Regions from separate parts of the Salinibacillus aidingensis genome, predicted to be linked through region 2. Evidence: predicted binding sites of a transcription regulator. Region 2 holds the regulator's gene; the other holds the start of a gene.
The links. The regulator NrdR, encoded in region 2, represses ribonucleotide reductase genes. The targets are predictions, from matches to a motif close to AACACNATATATNGTGTT.
Positions count from the first base shown of each region.

Region 1: the regulator NrdR is predicted to act here: its motif matches at 1,851-1,868, upstream of ACZ5OK_RS11075 (vitamin B12-dependent ribonucleotide reductase).

Region 1 is NZ_AP043759.1:2,052,205-2,055,636, forward strand. Features, by position in the region: gene ACZ5OK_RS11075 (vitamin B12-dependent ribonucleotide reductase) at 1-1,613, opposite strand, end outside; gene ACZ5OK_RS11080 (rhodanese-like domain-containing protein) at 2,185-2,559, shown strand; gene gcvPB (aminomethyl-transferring glycine dehydrogenase subunit GcvPB) at 2,597-3,432, opposite strand, start outside.
Region 2 is NZ_AP043759.1:2,313,033-2,316,464, forward strand. Features, by position in the region: gene dnaI (primosomal protein DnaI) at 1-34, opposite strand, end outside; gene ACZ5OK_RS12430 (replication initiation and membrane attachment family protein) at 47-1,408, opposite strand; gene nrdR (transcriptional regulator NrdR) at 1,429-1,899, opposite strand; gene speD (adenosylmethionine decarboxylase) at 2,038-2,412, opposite strand; gene ACZ5OK_RS12445 (glyceraldehyde-3-phosphate dehydrogenase) at 2,607-3,432, opposite strand, start outside.

The sequences.
Region 1 (3,432 bases), 260 kb from region 2:
ACACGGCGCTCACCTAATGCCTGCTTACGGTTTTCTTCCAGGAAGTATGGGGTCGCGTCAATAACATCATCCTGCATACGTACACCAACTTCTACTGTACGCTTCAGTTTATCAAAATTGACAGTTTTATTTTCTTTATCCGCCATTTCTGCAAGATTCACAGCAGCTAAGTTGCAAACAGAGTATGGCGCAAGTGGCTGTTCTCCGCACGGATTCGTTGCCACTACTTTTTGGCCATAGCTTTTCGCATTTGTCATATCATTAGCGTTATCAATAAAGAAAATGCCAGGTTCAGCTGAATAGGTTGCACAAATATTAATCAGGTCCCACAATTCACTTGCCTTTATTCTGCGATGTACACGAACTTTGTGACCTTGCTTTTCCCATTCACGGACATCTCCAACTTCAGCCCATTTCTCATTATAAATGGCCATTTCTTCTTCATTATAATTTTCCACATCAGGGAATTTAAGCTCGTAATAGCCGTCTTCTTCAACAGCCTGCATGAATTCTCTTGTCAGGCACACCGAAATGTTTGCACCTGATAAAAATTCGGGATGATTGACTGAGAATGTACCACCATCACGCAGCTTTTGCTCTGCATCCCTGATAATCTTCTCATTAAAACCACCAAGACCGGGGATATTTTTATAATTAGCTATTCCCTGGTACATCATTTCTTCCTGTTCCGTCAGCGGGGTAAATTTCAGCTTATTCTCAGCATGTTTTTTAATTAAATCATCGTTCGTATTTTCGATTAAATATCTAAGAATTCTTGGATTCTGCATCTTGGAAATAATAAATTCGATGATATCAGGATGTGAATCCACAAGCATAATCATTTGTGCTCCCCGTCTTGATCCTCCTTGCTCTACAAGGTGAGTGAGCTTTGCAATATCATCCAGCCAGGAGACTGATCCTGATGATTTTCCATTAACCCCTCGAGCCAGTGTGTTTCGTGGACGCAGCGTGGAACCGTTCGTACCAACACCACCGCCACGGCTCATAATTTCCATAACCTGTTTCCGGTGTTCGGAAATCCCTTCTCTTGAGTCCTGAATATAAGGCATCACATAACAGTTAAAATAAGTAACATCGGTATTTGCACCGGCACCATACAGAACCCTTCCTGCAGGGACAAAGTTCAGATTCGACAGCTGTTCATAATATTTTTCAAACCATTCTTTCTGCTTCTCCTCAGTTTCTTCTACAGCGGACAGCCCTGTTGCATTTCGTAAAGCAATTTGCTCATAAAACACTTCAAGTGGTTTCTCAATAACATCCAATGATCTGGTAACGATCCCTGTTTCTGCTTCTGTTTCATTATCCAGAACAGACTGAAATTCTTCATCCACAAGAACCTTTGCAGTCTTGTTCTCCCAATCAATCGATTGAATAACGCCCAGTCCACGCGCTGGAAATTTTGGATCTTCCTTTACAGTCAGGACAACAAAATCTCCATCTGTTAAGGTTACCTTCTCTGTATCCTTAAAAGCATACCGGTCCAGCATCACAAGTCTAGATACACCCTTATGTAAGATTTTCATATCTGACGTTACCGGATGTACCTGAGGAAACAGCCTGATATCCTGATTCAGACGCTCCACATTCATTGGAAGATTTACTTCTTTTACTTTTTGCAAACTTTCTCATCCTTTCCTGATATTAAGATGTGCATATTTTTAAGATTTGAGTTAAAATAAATGAGTTCGTTACAACAAAGTAAGACACTTTGTCGCATAAACGTCTTAGTTCGACAAAGTGTAACAAACGATAGGAAACATATCTAGTAATCTATTCTTTGATGTTATAATTAACTTATCATATCCAGCCGTTAAAGCGCAATAAAAAACTCAAGATATTGTATAATAATTCATGAAAGTGCACAACATCTTGTATTTTAGAACGAATAGGTATTTTTTTGTCAACTTAGAATTTGTGTAAAAACCTGCGTGAATTAGAGATATATGGATATAGCATAAAGTAAATGAAAACATTGACGAATTTTGTTACTTGCAAAATTAAATCTTCTGGGGAATTTTGAATTTATCAATATATAGCAGCTTTTTATTCCTTTAACATTCAATAGTTGTTCCAGAATTTTATAGAAGAAAATTCTTTGAATCTTTTTTGAATCAACCATATAATAGATGTAAATGGTTTAAGCAATGAAAGGGGATCAGGATGGAAATAATATTTATACTAGTCGTAGCCATTATTGTATATTCACTTACTAAATATCTACTGCAAAGGCGATTTTTAAAAATCTTAACCGAGGAAGAATTCAAACAAGGATATCGTAAAGCTCAATTAATTGATGTAAGAGAACCTAACGAATTTGACAGAGGTCATATATTAGGTGCCCGAAACATTCCTTTATCCCAGTTGAAGCAACGGCTCATTGAGGTTCGTGAAGATAAACCGGTTTATTTATATTGTCAAAGTGGTTCAAGGTCAAGAAGAGCAGCGAACATTCTTTATAAAAATGGATGCAGGGATATTAGCCAGCTTAAGGGTGGCTTCAAAAAGTGGACAGGAAAAATTAAAACCAAAAAATAAAATGGATTGCCAGCAATTCTGGCAATCCATTTTTTATTTAATCCTCTTTCATGTATCTTAGTACAGGTTTTCTTGCTGCCAGGGTTTCATCTAACCGGCTGACAACTGTCGTATGTGGTGCATCCTGAACCAGTTCCGGCTGGTCTTCTGTCTCTTTTGCAATCTCAAGCATTGCATCTATAAACTCATCCAGTGTCTCTTTTGATTCTGTTTCCGTAGGCTCCATCATCATCGCTTCCTCCACATTTAGCGGGAAATAGATGGTTGGTGGATGGAAGCCGTAATCCAGCAGTCTTTTTGCAATATCTAATGTACGTACACCAAGCTTTTTCTGATTCTTTCCTGAAAGAACAAATTCATGTTTACAATGCTGGTCAAAAGGCAAGGCATATTTTTCTTGAAGCCTTCGCATAACATAATTAGCATTTAAAACTGCGTATTCACTGACCTTTTTCAAGCCATCAGGCCCCATGGTACGAATGTACGTATAGGCACGAACATTTATACCAAAGTTACCATAATAAGGTTTTACACGTCCGATTGAGTGCGGACGATTATAGTCAAATTCAAAAAAGTCACCGTTTTTAACAAGAACAGGTTTTGGCAGAAATGGAGCCAGTTCCGCTGTTATGCCAATTGGACCTGAACCTGGACCACCACCACCATGGGGACCTGTGAAGGTTTTGTGTAAATTTAAGTGAACCACATCAAATCCCATGTCACCTGGCCGGACATACCCCATAATTGCATTAAGGTTGGCCCCGTCATAATAAAGCTTGCCACCTGCGTCATGAACGATTTCTGCCATCTCGAGAATATGTTCTTCAAATAAGCCAAGTGTGTTCGGGTTTGTTAACATGAAAGCGGCTGTTT
Region 2 (3,432 bases):
TCCACCTTCGAAGAGCAGATTGTATGGATTCCATTTCCGATCACCCTTAATGATTAAAAGATTTCGTTGACATATTTTTTAAAGCTTCTTGTAATTCCTGTTTTTCCTTCTGGATGTCCTGCTCACTTTTCTCCGGCTGTTTCGTTTTTTGCTGCTCCGATTGACTTTCTTTCTTGAACCATTCAGGAAGAACTTCTTTTTTCTTATGAGTATTTCTTTTCTTTCCCCATGACTGGTAGAGCTTTGCTTCTGATTTAGCCAGCTGCATGGCCTGTTTGGCGGTTTTTACATTTTTACGTGCCCAGTGGGTCGCTATTTTTTCTATATAATTCCGAGTTAGTTTCATGTCTGATTTTTGAAGGACATAATGAACCAGAACATTTATCACGCTCTGAGGCAGTCCATGGCGAAACATGGCGTTCGTAATCATTTTAACCTCCTGCTCGGATGCAACACCGGTTCTGGAGAAATCCTCCAGTATTTCACGATGAGTAATGTTTTCAAAATGCTGAATTAATTTTCCCTCTTTAGATTGAGGAACAGGTTTTTGATCATTGCTTTGTTCCTTTTTATTATTTATTTTGAGTTGAAGTTCTGGTTTTTCTGTATGGAAAGTTTTAGCATAATAGTCTTTGCAAACTTCATGCAATTCATCTTTTAATAGTTCCATATTTTCATTTACAGACCATAAAATGGCCTTCTCAAGATAAATTGTATCAACCTGATAGATTTCTGCAAGATTATTTATCAATGACCGGTTTTCAGTGGTAAATATTTTTGCGGTATTCATATTATTTTTCCGCAGGCTTTGCTCGAGCCATTCAAAGTCCACTTTCATTTCTTCTTCTAAAGCAGGTTCTGGAGTGCTTTCCTGTTCATGGGTGGAATCAGATGCCGGCAAATCTGCAGCTGGTTTTTGTACCGTCGAAAACACATCTTTAAATGACTTCGTTTGATCAGAGACCTGATCGGGTATAGTTGATGAGATGAGCTTTCGTTTCAAATCATTGTACGGTTTTTGTCCAATATGATGTTCCAGCAGAATAGAAAGCATGGAATCTTCAAAAAAGGCGGCAGTAGAAAATGGTGGGATTAAAACATAATAATAAGTGCGTACATCCGTATCCGCCATATATGTTTTCAACAATCCAATGGCCTCTAATTTGATTCTGGCTTCGTAAAAATCATCTAAATCAATGTTTACCATGTTCATAATATGATGATGGGTTGAACAATCACGATTCATCTTGGCTTCATTTACCATCGTAAGGTAAATGGAAACCGCTTGTATACCTATTAACGGCTGATACAAATGAGTCAAAGCCAATACATAGTCCTCATGACAAGATGCCTGAAGCTTGGTGTAATATCGATCATTGGGCAATAAACTTTTTATACGATCATTCATAAGGAACAGGCTCCTTTATCTCAATTATCATGACCATTTGTCCTTTTTATCAAATCCTCTAATTCCTGCATAAATACGTTTAAATCTTTAAATTGACGGTAAACCGATGCAAATCGAACGTATGCAACTTCATCAATTTCTTTCAGTCGGTCCATAACCATTCTGCCAATATCTTCACTTTGAACCTCGGAATCACCCTGGTTTCTCAACTCGTTCTCTACTTCGGTAACAACATTTTCGATTCTTTCCAGTGCTACCGGCCTTTTTTCACAGGCCTTGATTAACCCTCGTAAAAGCTTTTCCCTGCTAAACTCCTCGCGTGTACCTTCCTTTTTGACAACAATTAACGGAATTTCTTCAATTCGTTCAAATGTAGTGAAGCGATATTGACATTTTTCGCACTCCCGGCGTCTTCTAATCGCTCCACCTTCTTCAATAGGCCTTGAATCCAGCACTTTTGTATTTTTATAATGGCAGGTCGGACATCTCATTTATATCAACTCCGAATTAAATTTCATTCGACATCTATTACAATATTATAACATAAGTAGAAAAGCGGAGGCGACCGCTTAGGTGAGACCGCATAAGCAAACAGAAGCACCTGGACGAATCATCCAGGTGCTCTAAATCTAATAAGCTTCTGAATTTAACTGAATCGGCGCCTTGCCTCTGGGGATTTCTATCTTTTCAACTGACTTAGCTTCCAATGACTGCGTGATAAATTGAATGGCTCTTTTTGGCTGCATTCGTTCTCCACAGGTATATACATCTATGCTCGCATATCCATGTTCAGGGAAGCTGTGTATGGTTAAGTGAGACTCGGATATTAGCACAACGCCGCTAATCCCGTGTGGAGAAAATTTATGAAAGGTTACCTCGCGTACTTCTGCCCCGGCAATTAAAGCTGCTTCTACAAGCATTTTCTCATTAAACTCAAGACTATTTAATTTTTCAATGCTGCAATCCCATAGCTCGGCGATCACATGCGTCCCTATTGTATCCATTACCATTCCCCTGTACCAAAACCATATTTTCAAACTGCTGCGGGATCTATTTTTAATAATCGAACCACCAGCAGATTAAAGTTAAAACAAATAGATTCCATACGTTTTGCATGTTTAAAGTATCAAATAGTATAAAGTGTTCTAAGGTAGATTGCAATAGCTGGGTAACTATTTGTTCTTACCATTTCTTACGATTACACAGAAGGAATGGTTTCATTTGCCAGTCTGCTGCCTACATATTTTGCTAAATCAACAACACGGCAGGAATATCCCCATTCATTATCATACCACGCAAGCACTTTCACTTTATTTTCATCCAGGACGATGGTTGATAAACCGTCGATAATGGAAGAGGCGGACGTTGTTGTATAATCGATAGACACCAGGGGCTCTTCATTATAATCGAGAATTCCCTTCATACGACCTTCTGCTTCCATTTGAAAAGCTCTGTTAATGTCCTCAGCTGTTGCCGTCTTACGGATATCCACTACCAGGTCAACCAGTGAAACGTTTGGGGTAGGAACCCTCAACGCCATTCCGTGAAGCCTTCCGTTTAAATGTGGCAATACCTCTCCAATGGCTTTAGCGGCACCGGTTGAAGTAGGAATGATAGATTGTGTGCAGGAGCGTGCCCTGCGTAAATCTTTGTGCGGATTATCAATATTATTCTGATCGTTGGTAAAAGCGTGAACAGTTGTCATTAAACCATTTTCAACCCCAAAATGGTTATCCAGCACCTTGACTACCGGTGCTAAGCAGTTTGTTGTACAGGATGCATTCGAAATAACGTGGTCATAATCAGGATGATAATCCTCTTCATTGACACCGATTACAAATGTGCCATCGATATCTTTTCCTGGTGCCGTAATGATTACTTTTCTGGCTCCGGCATCTAAATGTAACGAGGCTGTTTCCTTTGTTTTAAACTTTCCAGTGGCCTCTATGACAATATCTACCTCAAGATCCTTCCATGGCAGCCATTCAGGATTACGCTGAGCAATGAGCTTCACGAACTCTCCA